Regions from separate parts of the Nonomuraea sp. NPDC005650 genome, predicted to be linked through region 3. Evidence: predicted binding sites of a transcription regulator. Region 3 holds the regulator's gene; each other region holds the start of a gene.
The links. Region 3 encodes HrcA, which represses chaperone genes, less so after heat shock. Its sites were predicted from a motif close to TTGGCACTCTCNNNNNGAGAGTGCCAA; they were not measured.
Positions count from the first base shown of each region.

Region 1: the regulator HrcA is predicted to act here: its motif matches at 920-946, upstream of groL (chaperonin GroEL).
Region 2: the regulator HrcA is predicted to act here: its motif matches at 1,356-1,382, upstream of ABZS69_RS02700 (DNA starvation/stationary phase protection protein).

Region 1 covers NZ_JBEXCR010000015.1:31,318-33,514, reverse strand. The annotation lists gene groL (chaperonin GroEL) at 1-811, opposite strand, end outside; gene ABZS69_RS25680 (cold-shock protein) at 1,236-1,436, opposite strand; gene ABZS69_RS25675 (MoaD/ThiS family protein) at 1,681-1,956, opposite strand; gene thrC (threonine synthase) at 1,981-2,197, opposite strand, start outside.
Region 2 covers NZ_JBEXCR010000001.1:587,753-589,949, forward strand. The annotation lists gene ABZS69_RS02695 (alkaline phosphatase PhoX) at 1-588, opposite strand, end outside; gene ABZS69_RS02700 (DNA starvation/stationary phase protection protein) at 816-1,283, opposite strand; gene ABZS69_RS02705 (MerR family transcriptional regulator) at 1,392-2,197, shown strand, end outside.
Region 3 covers NZ_JBEXCR010000009.1:143,543-145,739, reverse strand. The annotation lists gene dnaJ (molecular chaperone DnaJ) at 1-722, opposite strand, end outside; gene hrcA (heat-inducible transcriptional repressor HrcA) at 734-1,747, opposite strand.

The DNA of each region.
Region 1 (2,197 bases), on a different contig from region 3:
GGAACAGGCCGCGGATCTTGTTGACGACCAGGGTCGCCAGGGCCTCGCCCTCGATGTCCTCGGCGATGATCAGCAGCGGCTTGCCGGACTGAACGACCTTGTCGAGCAGCGGCAGCAGGTCCTTGTTGGCGGAGACCTTGCTGTTGACGATCAGGATGTACGGGTCCTCGAGCACGGCCTCCATGCGGTCCGAGTCGGTGACGAAGTACATCGACGTCATGCCCTTGTCGAAGCGCATGCCCTCGGTGAGCTCAAGCTCGAGGCCGAAGGTGTTGCTCTCCTCGACGGTGATGACGCCTTCCTTGCCGACCTTGTCCATCGCCTCGGCGATGAGCGAGCCGATCTCGGGGTCGGCGGCGGAGATGGAGGCCGTGGAAGCGATCTGCTCCTTGGTCTCCACGTCCTTGGCCAGCTTGGAGAGCTCCTCGCTGACGCGCTCGACGGCGGCCTCGATGCCCTTCTTCAGGGCCATCGGGTTGGCGCCGGCGGCGACGTTGCGCAGACCCTCACGCACCAGCGCCTGGGCGAGCACGGTGGCGGTCGTGGTGCCGTCGCCCGCGACGTCGTCCGTCTTCTTGGCGACTTCCTTGACCAGCTCGGCGCCGATCTTCTCCCACGGGTCCTCGAGCTCGATCTCCTTGGCGATGGAGACACCGTCGTTGGTGATCGTGGGGGCGCCCCACTTCTTCTCCAGCACGACGTTACGGCCCTTGGGCCCCAAGGTCACCTTGACGGCGTCGGCGAGCTGGTTCATACCGCGCTCGAGACCGCGCCGGGCGTCCTCGTCAAACGCGATCATCTTGGCTGCCATAAGGCTAGACCTCCCAGATGCAGGGTGGCTTGTCGTGGACCGAGCCGACGCCCGCGACGGCATGGGTCAGCATCTCCTGCGGCAGACCCCATCGTCCCGATCCGAATGTTGGCACTCTGCTGCACAGAGTGCCAACGAACTGTTTAGCACTCTACCCTGCCGAGTGCAAGCGAGAAGCCTCCTACCGGGGCTTTCCTCCCCGGATCGGCCTGCTTGGCGGGCCGTGCCCCGGCTGTCCGTCGTCGTCGGCGGGACCCCGTACCTGCGACGAGCCGCGTCCAGGCCACCGCAGGTAGCGGGATCCGTACCCACGGCGAGCCGCCTCAACGCGGCTCGCCGTGATCGAGTCGACGAGAGAAAGGTTGCGGGTTCGCCCGGACTGCGTTGCCGTGCGATCCCCGCCGGTGCATACCAGGGGGGTGTATCAGACCGCGCGGACGGACTCCGCTTGAGGCCCCTTCTGGCCCTGCGTGATCTCGAACTCGACGCGCTGCCCCTGTTCGAGAGATCGGTACCCGTCCATCATGATCGCTGAGTAATGGACGAATACATCCTTACCACCGTCTACCGCGATGAAGCCGTAGCCCTTGTCCGCGTTGAACCACTTGACGGTGCCCTGCGCCACTTCCGACTCCTCTTACTGGACTTTCAGATCTCACCCATTCCTCCGCGAGACCCGTTATCGCCCGACTTAACGGAAAATCAGCCAGACGATCGCCCTCGACCATACCTGTGGCACGGGGTTTGGCAACAGAGTCAATCTGCAAACGACGCATTTCTTCGCATCGAAGGCGGTTCAACGTTTCATTTGGCCTGGAAATGGAGAAGGCGCCCACTAGGGGCGCCTTCTCAGGTGTGATCTATGGCACTCAGCCGCCGGCTACCGCCGGGATGATTGAGATCTGAGTGCCCTCAGGTGCCGGAGTGTCCAGCCCTTCGGCGAAACGGACATCCTCTTCCCCAACGTAAACGTTGACAAAACGACGAATCTTGCCCGATTCATCCAGAATTCTCGCGCCGATCCCCGGGTAGTCAGAGTCGAGCTTGGTGAGGACGTCACGAAGAGTCGCGCCCTCGCCACTGACTTCGGCGTTGCCCCCGGTGTAGGTGCGCAGAATGGTGGGAATCCGCACCGAAACGCTCATGGTTTAACTTGCCTTTCCTGGTTGTCAGACAGCCGCGCGGAACGCGTCGAGGGAGGGCCGGATCACGGCCGTGGGCTGGGCGTCGTCGCTGATCGCGTCGAGCGTCTTGAGGCCGTCGCCGGTGTTGAGGACCACGGTCTCGGCCTCGGGGTCGAGCCGCCCGCTCTCGGCGAGCTTCTTCAGCACGCCCACGGTCACCCCGCCCGCGGTCTCGGCGAAAACACCCTCCGTCGAGGCCAGG
Region 2 (2,197 bases), on a different contig from region 3:
GGAGCACAGCACCTCCAGCGTGCCCTCCGTCAGGTCGCCCCAGTCGCCCGGCCTGAACCGGTAGAAGCAGCCGTCGGGCTCGTCCTCGGTCATGTAGACGACGTGCCGCTCGGGGTCGCAGGCGGCGGCCTCGTGCTTGAAGCGGCCCATGGCCAGGCGGGGCCGGGCGGCACGGGCGCCGTACGGGTCGCACTCGAACACGCGGCCGCGGTGGCCCAGCTCGCACGACAGCCAGGTGTGCCACGGCGTGGCGCCGCCCGCGCAGTTGAGGTCGGTGCCGGACAGGATGCGGTACGCGTCGCCGACGGTGCCGTCGGCGCGGAAGCGCAGCGCCGACGCGCCGCCGAGCAGGGGCAGCTCGGAGTTGGACACGTAGATCCAGCCGGCGCCGTCGGGGAAGCAGGCGCCGCCGTCGGGGGCCGCGTGCCAGGTCAGCCCGGCGACCTTGTGACCCGAGCGGGCCACTACCCTGCCGGTGAAGCCCGAGGGCAGCGCGAGACCGTCGGCGCCCGCCAGGCCGAGCGGTCCGTACGGGCTGATGCCGCCCGGCAAGAGCGGGCCCGTGCGGAGAAGAGTCTTGTGGGACATCGTGGGGCCTCCCTCTAGGTGCCACGCTAGTCGACCGCACCGACATGAATGGCAGGGACTCGCGACATCAAACTCTGCGCAAACCCCGGACTCCCACTGCGCGATCATCCGGCTAACTCACGCCCGCGAGCCGCTGACCTGCACTTCTCCGGCCGGGCCCGAGTCTCCCTCACGACATGCCAAAGCCCGGGCTCCCGTCCGTGCGGGCTCCCGGGCTCGCCGGCGGGTCAGCCCTGGGCCTGGAACATCCAGTGCTGCTTGTCGATGTCCTGCGCTACCGCGATGAGCAGGTCCTGGGTGACCGGGTCGGGCTCGTCGGTCGTCCGGACGCGTTCGTGCATCCGCTTGCTGATGCCCTGCAGCACGTCGGTGATCGTCGCCACGACCTTGCCGTCCTCGATCCAGCCGGACTCCGGCTGCTGAAGCTTCGTGGACTTGGCGACCGTGGCCGAACGTCCGTCGGGGTTGACCCCGATGGCGACGGCGCGCTCGGCGATGGCGTCCATGTGGGTCCGGGCGAGATCGGTGAGTTCGTCGAGCTGGAGGTGGATCGGGCGGAAGTGCGGGCCGACCAGGTTCCAGTGCGCCTGCTTGGCGACCAGCGAGAGGTCGATCAGATCGACCAGGGCGCCCTGCAGGGCTTGCGCGACGGTGTTCTTGGCGTCACCCGAGAGTGGGCCAGTGATCATGGCCATGTCCTGTTCCTCCCCGTCGGTCGGACTTTTCCCTATTTAGAACGACATGGCGGCGGTCATTCTTCCGTCTCGTTGACAGTGTAATAATGACAGTGTCATTGTGGAGGTATGAGCGACACCTGGACCATCGGCGAACTGGCCGAGCGCGCGGCGCTGGCGCTGCGCGCGAGCCCGGACGGCGCGCCGCTCGTCAACGGCCGGGTCCGCGATGTGCCCGGCGAGCGGCTGATCAGGTGGTATACGACGATCGGGCTGGTGGACCCGCCGCTGACCAGGCGCGGCCGCATCGCCCAGTACGGCCGGCGGCACCTGCTGCAACTCGTGGCCGTGAAACGGCTGCAGGCGGCCGGGCGCTCGATCGCCGAGATCCAGACGGCCCTGGCGGGCGCCACGGACCGCATGCTGGAGACTGCCGCGGCCCTGGAACCGGCGCCCGGGGTGGCCGCGAACCCGGCGCCCGGGACGGCGGCCGTGGACACGCCGCCCAGCGCCCTCCCGCCGGACCGTGCACACGCACCCGGCCATGGGCACGTGCCCAGCCACGGACCTACGTCCGGCGCACCCGAGCAGGGCGCGGCCGACGCGGCCGACGATCGGCAGGGTGGTGCGCGGGCCGACGGGGAGTCGGGGCGGAGCCGGTTCTGGGCCCAGCGGCCGGGGCAGGGCAACGTGGGGCCTTCGGAGACGGCCGGCCAGCCGCCCGATGCGCCGGGGACCGTACCCAGAGGCGTCGTGAGTGGCGTCACGGGCGCTGCGCCTGGAAGCGTCCCGAGCGGCGCGTCTGGAAAGGCCACGGGCGGGGTGCCGGAGGGCCGGGGTGGGGCGGTCGTCGTGGGGGTCAGGTTGGGGGGTGGGGTGCGGCTGGTGCTGGACGCGGGCCGGGTCCCGTCCGAGGAGGATGTTCAGGCGGTGCT
Region 3 (2,197 bases):
CCGGGGCCGACCTCGCCCTCGCCGGCGAGCTGGATGTGGGTGCCATCCTCGACGCCCGCGGGGATGCGGACCTTGATCGTACGGCGGGTGCGCACCCGGCCGTCGCCGGAGCACTCCTGGCAGGGGTGGCGGATGATGGTGCCGAAGCCGCCGCACTGCGGGCACGGCCGCGAGGTCATGACCTGGCCCAGGAACGAGCGGGTGACCTGGGAGATCTCGCCGCGCCCGTTGCACATGTCACAGGTGTCGGGGTGCGTGCCCGACGCCGCCCCGGCCCCGTGGCAGACCTCGCAGAGCACGGCCGTGTCGACGACCAGCTCGCGCGTGGTGCCGAACGCCGTCTCGCGCAGGTCGAGCTCGACCCGGATGGTGGCGTTGCGTCCCCTGCGGGCACGCGAGCGCGGCCCCCTGGCGCCGGCCGCGGTGCCGAAGAAGGCGTCCATGATGTCGCTGAAGGGGAAGCCCGCTCCGAAGCCGCCGGCGCCCGCGCCTGCCCCGGCGCCGCCGAAGGGGTCGCCACCCAGGTCGTACATCTGGCGCTTGTTCGGGTCGGACAGCACCTCGTAGGCCTGCGTGATCTCCTTGAACCGCTCCTGGGTCTCAGGATCGGGGTTCACGTCGGGGTGCAGCTCGCGGGCAAGTCGGCGGTAGGCCTTCTTGATCTCGTCCTGACTGGCGTCACGGCGCACCCCGAGGGTGGCGTAATAGTCGCTGTTTGCCACTTATCGACCTCTTATGATGCAGCCAGGATCTGGCTGACGTAGCGTGCCACCGCGCGTACGGCGCCCATCGTCACTGGGTAGTCCATCCTTGTGGGCCCCAACACCCCGAGCCGGGCCAGTTGGTTGTCGCCTGAACCGTATCCGGTCGCGACCACGGATGTCCCACGCAGATAGGGGTTTTCGGAGCCGATGCGCACGGTGAGCGCGGACGGTGTGTCTGCGGATGTCTCGCCGAGCAGCCTCATGAGGACGACCTGCTCCTCCAGGGCCTCCAGCACGTCGCGCAGGCCGATCGAGAAGTCGGCGCCCGCGAGGTTGGCCGCGCCGGCGAACACGATCTTCTCGTCGTGCCGCTCGACCAGTGTCTCGAGCAGCACAGAAAGGATCGTCGCCACGACGGGCCGGTCTTCGAGAGGGAGCCGCTCGGGCAGGTCGGCGACCAGCTCGGGCACGTTGCTCAGGCCGCAGCCGTCGAGGCAGGCGTTGAGGACCGCGCGCAGGTGGGCGATGCGGGTGTCCTCCACCACCTCGGGCAGCTCGATGACGCGCTGCTCGACGCGGCCGGTGTTGGTGATCAGCACGAGCATGACCCGCCGGTCGTTCAGCGGCACCAGCTCGACGTGCCGGACCGTCGAACGCGTCAGCGTCGGGTACTGCACGACCGCCACCTGCCTGGTCAGCTGCGCGAGCAGCCGGACCGTGCGGGTGACCACGTCGTCGAGGTCGACCGCGCCGGCCAGGAAGGTCTCGATGGCCCTGCGCTCGGCCCCCGACAGGGGCTTGACCTGCGAGAGCCGATCGACGAAGAGGCGATAGCCCTTGTCGGTCGGCACGCGGCCCGCGCTGGTGTGCGGCTGGGTGATGTAGCCCTCCTCCTCCAGTGCGGCCATGTCGTTCCTGACCGTCGCCGGGGAGACCTTCAGGTTGTGGCGCTCGGCGAGCGCTTTGGAGCCCACCGGTTCGTTGGTGGACACGTAGTCTTCGACAATGGCGCGGAGCACCGCCAGTTTCCGATCGTCGAGCACGTGCTCACCTCCTGCCTCTGACATCTTAGGAACGCAACCATCTAGCACTCTGAGTTCCTGAGTGCCAAGTGTACGGCTCTCGCCCACAAGGTGCGATAACACAAGGTCGCAACCAGGCTCCTAGCTTCTTACAAGCGGCAAGTACCAGACTTGCCGACATGAGCGACAACTCCCCGCCTCCGCCGTACGGGCCCCAACCCGGCTCGCAACCCGGCCCCCAACCCGGGTCCCAGCCGGGTAACGGGCCCGGTAACGCGCCGGGTTATGGGCCGGGTCACGGGCCTGCGCCCGGCTCGCAGCCTGGCTACGGCCCTCAGCCCGGGTCCCAGCCCGGCTACGGTCCTCCGCCCGGCTATGGGCAACCGCCGCAGTACGGTCCGCCGCCGCAGTACGGGCCTCCGCCCCAATACGGCCCACCTCCTCAGTACGGACAGTACGGCCAACAACCCC